One region of the Shewanella goraebulensis genome, then DNA from elsewhere that is predicted to be linked to it. Evidence: predicted binding sites of a transcription regulator. Region 1 holds the regulator's gene; each other region holds the start of a gene.

Region 1 (4,296 bases):
TTCGCCTTGGATAAGCGTGATGCTCGCTTCAAACTCGGTGGCTAAAATAGCCAGCTTGGTGGCTGCTCTAGCATGGAGCCCGAGTTTGTTACTGATTGTAATTTCTTTTGAAATACTCATTGTGGTTGTCACAAGTCGAGCTCTCTGTGACGGGCGCTGACTTGGTGCTTACTATTACTAAAGCGCTTTGTTAGTTGGTCGGCAATGTAGACCGAGCGGTGTTGACCGCCTGTGCAACCGATGGCTATGGTTAAGTAGCTGCGATTATTGCGTTCAAGGTGCGGCATCCACGTTTCAAATAGGTTTTCAATTTGCCAAATGAATTTATTGACTAAAGGTTGTCTGCCTAAAAATTCTTGTACTGGCTGGTCTAAGCCAGTTAGCGGTCTTAGCTCTGTTTCCCAATGCGGATTGGGTAAGAAGCGCACATCAAACATAAAGTCTGCTTCAGCTGGCATACCATGCTTGAAGCCAAATGACTCAAAATGAATCACTAACTCTTTATCGATACTGCCCATTAATATTTGTCTGACTTGATCGCTGAGATCATAAATGGTCAATTGAGAGGTATCAATGTAGTGATCGACCATTTTAGCAATCGGTTCGAGTAAACGACCTTCTAGCTGAATAGCTTCTTGTAGCGAAATTTGGTTTTTAGATAGAGGATGTAATCGACGGGTTTCACTGTAGCGTTTAAGTAGAACCTGATCATTTGAGTTTAGAAATAAACTAATGATAGTCGTATCATCAGATAATAAGGCTATTTGCTCTTCTAGAACCTTGCCTTGCTCTTCAATATTTCGAACATCGACACTGATGGCGACAAGTTCGTTATTTCCCTTGAGCTGCTCAAGCAAACTGCCAATAAGTGGTAGAGGCAGGTTATCAACACAGTAATAACCTAAATCTTCTAATACCCTAAGTGCAACTGATTTACCTGAGCCTGATCGTCCTGATACGATGACAAGTTTCATGCAGTTATAACCTGATATAGTTCTGTAGCGTCATGACTCTTTCGAAGTCGCTTAAGGATTAATTTATCACTCAGTTTTTCAGCCATGGTAGACAGCGTACTTAAATGCTGTTGGCATTGATCTGAAGGAACTAGCAGTGCAAATAATATATCCACGGGTTTCTTGTCGATAGCATCAAACTCAATGCCTTCTTCACACTTGATCAAAATGGCTATCGGGTGTTCGATATCATTTAATCGACCATGGGGAATAGCTATGCCATTTCCAATACCTGTACTACCCATTTTTTCACGTGCTATTAAACTTTCAAAAATAGCCTGTGATGATAGGGTTGGGTACTGGGCAGCCATTAAATCGCTGATGAGTTCCAGTACTTTTTTCTTACTGCCCGGCGTGGCGCAGGTGGTGCACGCCGGTTGCAGAATGGTGCGAAGTTCCATTGTTAGTGTTTAATTAACTTCTCTTTATGTTTAATTACCTGACGGTCTAATTTGTCTATCAGGGCGTCAATTGCGACATACATATCTGCGTTTTGAGATACGGCAAAAACTTCACCTCCTTTGAGGTGTAATTTTGCTTCAGCAATTTGTTGCAGCTTCTGAACATTGAGCACAACGTGAACATTATTGATCTGTTCGAAGTGTCGTTCAAGCTTTGAAAACTTAGTTTGTACATACTCACGTAAAGATTGCGTGATTTCTACATGGTGCCCAGTCAGATTAATTTGCATAGATCATCCTCCATTACAAAGGCTTATAAGCTTTTGCGTTGGTTTGAGGGAGGGATGAGCATTGCTTCACGATATTTGGCGATCGTACGCCGAGCAACATTAATCCCTTGTTCAGCCAATAGCGTCGCCATTTTACTATCGCTAAGTGGCTTTTTCTGGTTTTCCGCTGCAACAAGCTTCTTAATAAAGGCACGAATTGCAGTAGAAGAACATTCTCCGCCATCATCAGTACTAACGTGGCTAGAGAAGAAATATTTTAGTTCAAAAAGTCCGCGAGGGGTGTGCATATATTTTTGAGTCGTCACACGAGAAATCGTCGACTCATGCATTTCAACTGCTTCAGCAATATCATTAAGCACCATCGGTTTCATGGCTTCTTCACCAAACTCAAAAAATCCTTGCTGAAATTGCACAATACAATTGGCCACTTTTAACAGGGTTTCATTGCGACTCTCAATACTCTTGATAAACCATTTTGCTTCTTGTAAGTGACCACGAATAAATTGGCTATCAGACTGACTTGCAGACCCTTTTGCCATGGCTGCGTATTGCTGATTCACACCAATTTTGGGCATGTTATCTGGATTGAGCTCTACGACCCAGCGGCCACTTTTCTTAAATACAGTCACATCAGGTATGACATATTCGTCTTTAATCGGCGTTATTTGTAAACCTGGACGCGGATTCAAGGTTTGAATAAATTGAATCGCTTCGCGTAAATCATCTTCTTTAAGCTTGGTTTTACGCATTAATAAGCGAAAGTCGCGGCCAGCAATTAAATCAAGGTGTTCACTAATGAGCAATTTTACATTGTCGATGCAGGGGATTTCATCTGGATATTGACCAAGTTGAATCATGAGACATTCACTTAAGTCTCTCGCTGCCACTCCTACAGGGTCAAAATGTTGCACGCGTTTAAGTACAGCTTCAACTTCGTCGAGTTCTATATCTTCAAGACCTAAGGCCTGCAATATGTCCTCAGTTGATTGGGTTAAGTAACCGCGTTCATCAACGGCGTCGATAATAGCTGTGGCAATAACAAGATCGTTTTCAGAAAAAGGAGTCAGGTTTTTTTGCCACTCAAGGTGTTCATATAAGCCTTCGGTGGTTTCACCTTGAAAAGGCATATCGTCATCACGAGCGACGGCCCCAGAGCCTGAACTAGGCGATGCGGTATAGACTTCATCCCATGTAGTATCCATCGGGAGATCTTCTGGCATCGACTCTTTGGTTAATGATTCCGTGGTATCAACGGTAGAGGTGTCTTTTTCAACGGTAACTTGGCTATTATCGCTAAAATCAGTGTCGGTTTGCTGGGCGTTTTCTTTTACGGGTTCTTTGGCTTTAGCAAACTCATCTTCGAGCTCAAGGAGAGGGTTTGAGTCAAGTGCTTGTTGAATTTCTTGCTGTAGCTCCAATGAGGAAAGTTGCAATAAGCGTATGGCTTGTTGCAACTGAGGGGTCATCGTCAGGTGTTGACCCATTTTGAGTTGGAGTGAGGCTTTCATTTACCGCTTATCCCTAATTGAATTTCATCATCGCGACTAACAATTGTGTGGGTCTAGCACCTTTTTATCGTTTTCTAGACTGACGTTAAACAATGCTTTGGTTTAGCATTTAGTTCAACGATAAGTTGAGTCTAGAACATAGCACTAAAAAGTGGGACTGATACTGGTCGCGAAATGCCATATTGTGCACTAAAGAATGCTAACTATAGCTTGAATTGCTCACCTAAGTATACTGACCTGACTTGCTGATTGTCTAAGATTTCAGCAGGCGTGCCTTCTGCAATTAAATCACCGTGGCTGACAATATACGCGCGCTCACACACATCAAGTGTTTCACGAACATTATGGTCTGTAATTAACACACCTAAACCACGACTTTTTAATTGTTGAATAATTTTCTTGATATCTATCACAGAGATAGGATCAACACCTGCGAAAGGCTCATCCAATAAAATGAACTTAGGATTGGCTGCCAATGCGCGTGCGATTTCTACCCGGCGACGTTCACCACCCGATAATGCCATGCCTTGGCTATCGCGAATATGAGTGATATTGAACTCTTCTAATAAGTGTTCTAATTCTTCAATGCGCTGCTCTGTGGTTAAACTCTTGCGGGTTTGTAACACAGCCATAATGTTATCGTGTACGGTCAGCTTTCGAAAAATACTGGCTTCTTGTGGTAAATAACCAATGCCTTTGCGAGCGCGGAGATGCATTGGATCTGCAGTGAGATCGTCAGAATCAATTAATATCCGGCCTTTATCGCTTTTAACTAAACCAACCACCATATAAAAGGTGGTGGTTTTACCTGCGCCATTTGGCCCTAATAGCCCCACAATTTGCCCAGTTTTAACTGTCAGGCTGACATTTTTAACTACTTGGCGGCTTTTATAACTTTTCGCCAAGTTTTCAGCTGTTAACGTTATTTGTGTCATTATTGAGTTTGCTCTAGCGCTGGTGCTTCAGGTAATGAATCTGTATTTGGCTTATCTTTAACTTGTTGGCCTTCAATTGAAGTCTCTATATTTGCTTCAGGTACTTCGATGACGGGCATTGCCGATTCAGAACTATTCTTGTGAGTATC
Region 2 (4,296 bases), 940 kb from region 1:
GTTACACCTGTGAATATAAATTCATTTTGATTGAATATAAAGTAATAGATAGTTATAGGTTAGATGGAAAAGTTTATCGGTTGGATACGTAGTTTTAGTTTTAAATATGAGTGATTTACAGGTAATAAAAAACCCGCCTAAGCGGGTTTTTTTAATCATATTACATGATTAAAAACGATTAAGAACCACGGTTGTGACGCTTACGCTCGTTTTCAGTTAAGTAACGCTTACGAACACGAATGTTCTCTGGTGTTACTTCTACTAACTCATCGTCATCGATGAACTCAAGCGCTTGCTCAAGTGTCATTTCGATATGTGGTGTTAGTACTTGTGCTTCATCAGTACCTGATGCACGCATGTTTGTAAGTTGCTTACCTTTCAAACAGTTAACTGTTAAGTCATTTGCACGAGCATGTAAACCAACGACTTGGCCTTCGTAAACTTCGGCTGCGTGACCAATAAATAGGCGACCACGTTCTTGAAGGTTAAATAATGCGAATGTCAGTGCTTTACCTGTTGCGTTAGAAATCAATACGCCACGAGCACGTTGACCAATATCACCGCCTTTCACTGGACCGTAATGGTCGAATGAATGGTAAATAAGACCAGTACCAGAGGTAGCAGTCATGAATTCAGTTTGGAAACCGATTAAGCCACGGCTAGGGATAACGAAATCGATACGTACACGACCCTTACCATCTAACTGCATGTCGCGCATGTCACCCTTACGAGTACCAAGTTTTTCGATAACACTACCTTGATGCTCTTCTTCAACATCGACAGTTAATGTTTCGTATGGCTCACACATTTCGCCATCGATTTCTTTTTCGATAACTTCAGGACGAGATACTGCTAACTCGTAACCTTCACGACGCATGTTTTCAATCAAGATACCTAAGTGTAATTCACCACGGCCTGATACACGGAAACGATCTGGAGATTCAGTTTCTTCAACACGTAATGCAACGTTATGAATTAGCTCTTGCTCTAGACGTTCTAGGATATTACGTGAAGTTACATACTTACCTTCTTTACCAGCAAACGGTGAAGTGTTTACTTGGAAAGTCATGGTTAGTGTTGGCTCATCAACAGAAAGTGCAGGCAATGCTTCAACAGCTGTTGGCGCACAAATAGTGTCAGAAATCTTAAGCTCACCTAAACCAGTGATTGCTACGATGTCACCAGCGTTAGCTTCTTCAACTTCGTGACGCTCTAGACCCATGTAACCTAATACTTGGCCCATTTTACCGTTACGTTTCTTACCATCAGCACCAATAATGGTCACTTGCTGGTTAGTTTTAACGCTACCGCGCTTAATACGACCAATACCGATAACACCTACATATGAGTTGTAATCGATTTGAGAAATTTGCATTTGGAACTCACCTTCAGCATCAGCGTCAGGAGAAGATACTTTCTCAACGATAGCTTGGAAAAGTGGGGTCATGTCTTCGCTTGTTTCATCAGGATCTAATGTTGCGAAACCATTTAATGCAGAAGCATATACGATAGGGAAGTCTAACTGTTCGTCAGTTGCACCTAAGTTGTCGAATAAATCGAATACTTGGTCGATAACCCAATCAGGACGAGCACCAGGACGGTCAATCTTGTTGATAACAACGATTGGCTTAAGGCCCTGTGCGAATGCTTTTTTAGTTACGAAGCGAGTTTGTGGCATAGGACCATCAACTGCATCTACTAATAATAAAACTGAATCTACCATAGATAGAACACGTTCTACTTCACCACCGAAATCGGCGTGACCAGGGGTGTCTACGATGTTAATACGGTAGTCGTTCCATTTGATGGCAGTGTTTTTTGCCAGAATGGTGATACCACGTTCTTTTTCAAGATCGTTAGAATCCATTACACGTTCTGCGGCTTCGCCTCGACTTTCAAGGGTGCCTGACTGAGCCAATAGCTTGTCTACCAGGGTCGTTTTGCCATGGTCAACGTGAGCAATAATGGCGATGTTACGTAAATTCTCTAACACGGATAAAACCTCTATACCATCAAATAAAAATAGGAATTCATAGGGCTGATAAGTATAGCCACTATAAAAAAGCGTGCCATTCTACTCCAGCGAGGGCTCAGTAGATAGGATTATTTTTGAACAGGTCGTTTTTAATAAAAATTTACGACTTAAAGATAGAAGATAAAAATAGAAAAGGATCATATTACCGCAATAAAGTGACGCTTTAATGAACTAGATCAATGATGCTACTGAAAGCAATGCACCGAAATGGACTTTTGCACCATTAGTGCGCATAGTGGTGCACCGAAGTTGTGCGTTATTGGTGTTTTCGGTTATGTGGATATTTTTATTGTTTTCTAAATCAGTAGTTTATCTTTCTGGCATGAAAGTCGCTTATAACAAAACAAATTCGAACTACAGATATTATGTCTGACGAATAACAAGATTACATTAAGGGACCACCCTTTACCCTACCGGAGGCTTAAGAATGTCAGTTGAATCAATCCTAAAACAAATTGAAGAACTAGAAGTTAAGTTCGTAGATTTACGTTTTACAGACACTAAAGGTAAAGAGCAGCACGTCTCTATTCCTTCTCACCAAGTGAACGAAGACTTTTTTGAAGATGGCAAAATGTTCGATGGCTCATCTATCAACGGTTGGAAAGGCATCAACGAATCAGACATGGTATTAATGCCAGACCCTTCTTCTTTCTTATTGGATCCTTTTACTGAAGAAGTGACTGGTCTTATTCGTTGTGACATTTTAGAGCCAGCGACAATGACAGGTTACGAACGTGACCCACGCTCAATCGCTAAGAAAGCTGAAGAATACCTAAAGTCGACTGGTATTGCTGATACAGTATTAATTGGTCCTGAGCCAGAGTTCTTCTTATTTGACGATGTTAAGTTTGGTACTGATATGTCAGGTACTTTCGTGAAAGTTGATGCGAAAGAAGCTGCATGGAACTCAGGTACTAGCTATGAAGATGGTAATACTGGTCACCGTCCATTCGTTAAAGGCGGTTACTTCCCAGTTGCACCAGTTGATTCATCACAAGACATTCGTAGTGCAATGTGTCTAATTCTTGAAGAATTAGGTCAAGTAGTTGAAGCGCATCACCACGAAGTTGCTACAGCTGGTCAAAACGAAATTGCGACACGCTTTAACACGCTTTCAAACAAAGCTGATGAAATCCAAATCATGAAGTATGTTGTGCATAACACTGCTCATGCTTACGGTAAAACAGCGACATTCATGCCAAAGCCTATTGTTGGTGATAATGGTAGTGGTATGCACGTTCACCAATCTTTAGCTAAAGATGGCGTTAACTTATTCTCTGGCGACAAGTACGCTGGTTTAAGTGAATTAGCGCTTTACTACATTGGTGGTATCATCAAGCATGCTCGTGCTTTGAACGCATTCACTAACCCAAGCACCAACTCATACAAGCGTCTTGTTCCACATTTTGAAGCGCCTGTAATGCTTGCTTACTCTGCACGTAACCGTAGTGCTTCAATCCGTATCCCAGTGGTACCTAGCCCTAAAGCTCGTCGTATTGAAACACGTTTCCCAGATCCAACCGCTAACCCATACTTAGCATTCTCTGCATTGCTAATGGCTGGTCTTGACGGTATCCAAAACAAGATTCACCCAGGTGAAGCAATGGATAAAGATCTATATGACCTACCTGCTGAAGAAGCGGCTGAGATCCCACAAGTTGCGACTTCATTAGAGAATGCACTAGAAAACCTAGCTGCTGATCATGATTTCTTAACTAAAGGTGATGTATTCAGTAAAGACTTTATTGAGTCTTACATTGCACTTAAGTCTGAAGAATGTGAGCAAGTATCTCGTACTACTCACCCAATGGAATTCCAACTTTACTACAGCTTATAAGCCTTAGCTTAACGCTCATGTAAATCGGCCATCGGCTAAATTCAAAGCCCTTGATGATAATCATCAAGGGCTTTTTTGTTGGTTCGTTGTAAAAAAGTGCAAATAGCACATTCATATTAGTTCAAAAATTATTCAGTTATGCTAGCGTTAGTGAATAGGGGTATACCTAAGGAATTGTTATGAAAGTAAAACTGCCGCGTTCATTATTCGGGTTAATCTATGGTGTTTTCTCACTTTGGTTGATGTCCTTCTCTGTATTTGCTCTCGAATGGCCTCAAGAAGTCGAAACTAAGCTAGGTACGTTAGTGGTATATCAGCCACAACCAGAGTCTCTTAATGGCAATGTATTGCAAAGTCGTGCTGCAATGTCGTTTGAAGTGAAAGACCAAGCAGACCCTGTATTTGGCGCTTTTTGGTTTAGTGC
Region 3 (4,296 bases), 2.2 Mb from region 1:
CCATGGTTATTATTAGCCGCTAAAACACTCGCGAAAAATGGCAAAACCATTATCTTACATGGTGATAGTCAATCCTTGCCTCATCGTCGACATGTTGAAGCTTTTATTTCTGCGCTAGATATTCCACGCTGTTTTACCGCAGAACAAGCGAAATCCAACTTAGCGTCTTCTGGGGTTATCTACGTTAATTCTGCTGATATTGTTCCTGTACTTAATGATTGTCGCTGCTTACACCAAGAATTGGGGCTTCGAAGTTTAATTCAAATGTCAGTTCGTTGTATTAATCCAACTAATGCTGCATTTAGTTTACGCAGCTATTTTCATCCCGGTTTAGATAAGCAGCACCAACAAGTAGCAATGTTGCTGGCTGCACAACAAGTACCTAATGGAACTGAAAAACCTGCCAATATTGCCATTTTTAAAGGTTTGCAGGGTGAAACAGAGATTAACCCGAGAGTGACCACTCAGTTAAGCTTGCTGCGTTTTAGTGCTAACGGTACTCAGTTTACTTCTAAAACTGAGCAGTTGGACATGCCCACACAGCTTGAGGCTTTTGTTGGTGCAAAAGTAGGGCAGTCTGATTTGCCTGCATACTTACTTGCACAGTTGTGGCGCGGTGTTGATATTAACGAAACCGAACTGACAGATTTACAGTTGCAGCAAGCCATTAGCAGTATTATTGCAACAATGGCCTTAGTGTACGCCTTGTTATCACCTTCGTTAACCATTGAAAAGGCAATTGAAAGAGCCAATAAAGACTGGCTTCTTCGCAATAATAGCGCCTCTTTTAAAGATGACTTAAGCCAAACTGGTGAGACGTTTATGAACTCTTATCAAGCGGATGCTAATGTTTGTGAGCAGCGCCCATGAAGTTATTGATTTCAGGAGTTTTAGCGAATTTAATATCGTGTTTTTTAACCATAACGTTCGGAGCTAATTCATGGTTAATTTAGTTTATCGTGACCCTTCGTTTAAAAATGAAGATTTGTTTGTTGATTGTATGTCTGAACTGAGTTCTGTTGAGCCTTGTGTCGAGATGAGCTCACTAAGTCAGTTAGAACGCCAAGCCATGAAAGGTAATGGTTTGTGCTTGGTGTTTTTTACTGAAGCGCTACAACCGATGCAACAAGTTTTTATTGAGCGATTACTAGCAAGTACTGCATTGCCAATAATCGTTAATGCTTACGCTTGGGACGAGAGTCATCTTGAGAACCTATTAAAGTGTGGTCGAGTCACTTTTGTGCCAGAGAAAATGACTCCTAAGCGATTAAATTCATTAGTCGGCTTAGCAAAAATTCGCTTTAACAGTGCGTCTAATATGCTTGAAAAGGTCAAGCTACTTGATGCCAAATGTACAGGTTTAAAACTCATGTCTAAGGCCAAGTCAATGCTACAAAGACAAGGTATTTCTGAATCACAAGCTCATGAATTAATTCAAAAACAGGCGATGGATAGAAGTATTAGTCTTGCTGATATGGCGCAGCAGATCATTTCTGCCGCGCAACAACTTGAGGCAAAGAAGATGCATCAGTTTGGTGCAACTGCTCCTGCGGTGAACAAGGAAGCCTAAGCGTATATATTTCACATGACTTTAAGTATTTAATTATCAGTGAGTTACATTATTTATCGGGTTGGCATAGTCGATGCAATATGTAAATACATGTAGTGAGACATTTATCCAAGATTAAAGGCTAGCGATTTTTTGATGAATATGAGGGTTTTACTTAAGGCAATGGCGTCTTAGTCACACTCATAAAGATTTGTTAGTCAGTGAAAGTTTTTTCAGTTTATATTTTAAAAATTTGAATCATAGGCAATGGCGCCATCTCTGTTAATCCAGAGATTGGCGCCTTTTTGTTTTTTAGTATTCAAAAAAATAAAGGAGCCTACGATGGCTAATTCAACAGGAACGTCGAATTCAACGAAAGTAACGAGTGCAAAACCAAAGCTTGTTGTGATCGGAAATGGCATGGTCGGGCACCATTTTATTGAACAGTTATGTAGTCAAGGCTTACAAAATCAATTCGATGTTGAAGTCTTTGGTGAAGAGCCTCGTCCAGCATATGACCGTGTGCAGTTATCCAAGTACTTTGAAACAGGCAGCGCTGATGAGCTGATGTTAACAAGTGCGCAGGATTACCAAGATTGGGGCGTAAAACTTCATCTAGATACGCGCATTACGGCAGTAGATACAGAAAATAAAACCATTACTACCGAAGATGGCATCACTGGCGCATATGATCGTTTAGTGTTGGCAACGGGATCATATCCTTTTGTACCGCCAATTAATGGCAATGACCGCGAGCGTTGCGTGGTTTATCGCACCATTGAAGATTTACAGGATATTGAAGCTGCCGCTAGCCAGTCTAAGGTCGGTGTGGTTGTTGGTGGCGGGCTATTAGGCTTAGAAGCGGCAAATGCACTAATGGCATTAGGGGTAACAACCCATGTGGTTGAGTTTGCACCGCAGTTAATGCCTGTTCAGTTAAATGATAAAGCCGGTGATTTACTGAAAAGTAAAATTAATGACTTGGGTGTTTCGGTTCATACTTCAAAAGCGACTACGGCTATTATTGATGGTGAGTCGGCTATGCATCGTATGACATTTAACGATGACACCTTCCTTGAAACTGACATGATTGTGTTTTCAGCAGGTATTCGCCCGCAAGATGCGTTGGCTCGTTCAAGTGGGTTGGCAATGGGTGAGCGAGGTGGCATCACTATTGATGATAATTGTTTGACTTCAGCGGCAGATGTTTATGCCATAGGTGAATGTGCCTTATGGCAAAACCGCATCTTTGGCTTAGTTGCACCAGGTTATCAAATGGCGCGTGTTGCAGTGTCGCACATTGCTGCAAGTGCTGATGGTGCAACTTCATCTTCTACGTTTACAGGTGCGGACATGAGCACCAAGCTTAAATTACTGGGTGTAGATGTTGCTGCAATAGGTGAAAGTCGTGGCTTTGAAAATGCACAGTTTGTTGAACTTTCAGATAACCAATCTGGAATTTATAAAAAACTCTGGCTAGATGAAACCGGTAAGTTCCTAAAAGGCGCGGTGTTAGTCGGTGATAATAGTGACTATAACCGACTATTAGACTGTTATTTATCGCAAGATGAAATTGAAGGCAATGCGGTTGAGTTGCTAATGACTGGCGATGAGTCAGCCGTTGAGCTAAAAGACACCTCTATTATTTGTTCGTGTCATCAGGTAACGAAAGCCGATATCGTCAATTCAGTGAAGGAAGGTAACCATACCATCGCTGAAATTAAGTCATGTACCCGCGCTGCATCAGGTTGTGGCGGATGTTCAGCACTAGTTAAACAGGTGATGGATCAGGCGCTTACTGCAGAAGGAGTTGAATGTAACACAGGTATTTGTGAGCATTTCGAGCATGACAGACAGTCGCTTTATCATTTATGCCAGGTCGAGAATATTACTGACTTTGACACTTTGATTACTAAGCATGGTAAAAAATCACCCACAGGACAACACAGCACGTTTGGTTGTGATCTTTGTAAACCTGCTGCAGCATCAATTTTTGCTTCGCTACAGAATAAATATGTATTGAACCAAGAAAGTAGTCACGTGCAACTTCAAGATACTAATGATGCCTACTTAGGTAACTTACAAAAAGACGGGACATATTCAGTTGTACCACGTATTGCGGGCGGCGAAATAACGCCAGATGGCTTAATCGCAATTGGCGCAGTGGCCAAAGAGTTCGATTTGTACACCAAAATTACCGGTGGTCAACGTATTGATATGTTTGGCGCCAAATTATCTGAGCTACCGATTATTTGGCACAAGCTTATTGATGCAGGGTTTGAGACTGGTCATGCATACGGTAAATCACTACGTACTGTTAAATCTTGCGTCGGTAGCACTTGGTGTCGTTATGGTGTTCAAGATTCAGTCGGCACCGCGATTGATTTAGAGAATCGTTACAAAGGTCTGCGTAGCCCTCATAAAATTAAGTTTGCTGTTTCTGGTTGTACCCGCGAATGTGCAGAAGCACAAAGTAAAGATATCGGTGTGATTGCAACGGATAAAGGTTGGAATTTGTATGTTGCTGGTAACGGAGGGATGCGTCCACGTCATGGTGATTTATTTGCCACTGATTTAGATACTGAAACCTTAGTGAAATACATTGATAGAGTTTTAATGTTCTATATTAAAACTGCAGATAAATTACAACGCACCTCTGTTTGGATGGAATCGTTAGAGGGCGGCCTTGAGTACCTGCAATCCGTGGTGATTGAAGACAGTTTAGGCATTGCTGCCGAGTTAGATAC

Evidence for each region. Region 1 encodes sigma-54, which starts transcription at its own class of promoters, with help from an activator protein. Its sites were predicted from a motif close to GTTGGCACGNNNNTNGNNT; they were not measured.
Region 2: the regulator sigma-54 is predicted to act here: its motif matches at 2,352-2,370, upstream of glnA (glutamate--ammonia ligase).
Region 3: the regulator sigma-54 is predicted to act here: its motif matches at 1,631-1,649, upstream of nirB (nitrite reductase large subunit NirB).

The regions. Positions count from the first base shown of each region.
Region 1 covers NZ_CP126972.1:625,804-630,099, forward strand. The annotation lists gene QPX86_RS02610 (HPr family phosphocarrier protein) at 1-120, opposite strand, end outside; gene rapZ (RNase adapter RapZ) at 129-974, opposite strand; gene ptsN (PTS IIA-like nitrogen regulatory protein PtsN) at 971-1,414, opposite strand; gene hpf (ribosome hibernation promoting factor) at 1,417-1,704, opposite strand; gene QPX86_RS02630 (RNA polymerase factor sigma-54) at 1,728-3,212, opposite strand; gene lptB (LPS export ABC transporter ATP-binding protein) at 3,416-4,147, opposite strand.
Region 2 covers NZ_CP126972.1:4,583,835-4,588,130, reverse strand. The annotation lists gene typA (translational GTPase TypA) at 179-1,993, opposite strand; gene glnA (glutamate--ammonia ligase) at 2,463-3,872, shown strand; gene QPX86_RS19300 (carbohydrate-binding family V/XII) at 4,052-4,296, shown strand, end outside.
Region 3 covers NZ_CP126972.1:2,822,533-2,826,828, reverse strand. The annotation lists gene QPX86_RS11905 (glycosyl transferase) at 1-870, shown strand, start outside; gene QPX86_RS11900 (ANTAR domain-containing response regulator) at 941-1,570, shown strand; gene nirB (nitrite reductase large subunit NirB) at 1,892-4,296, shown strand, end outside.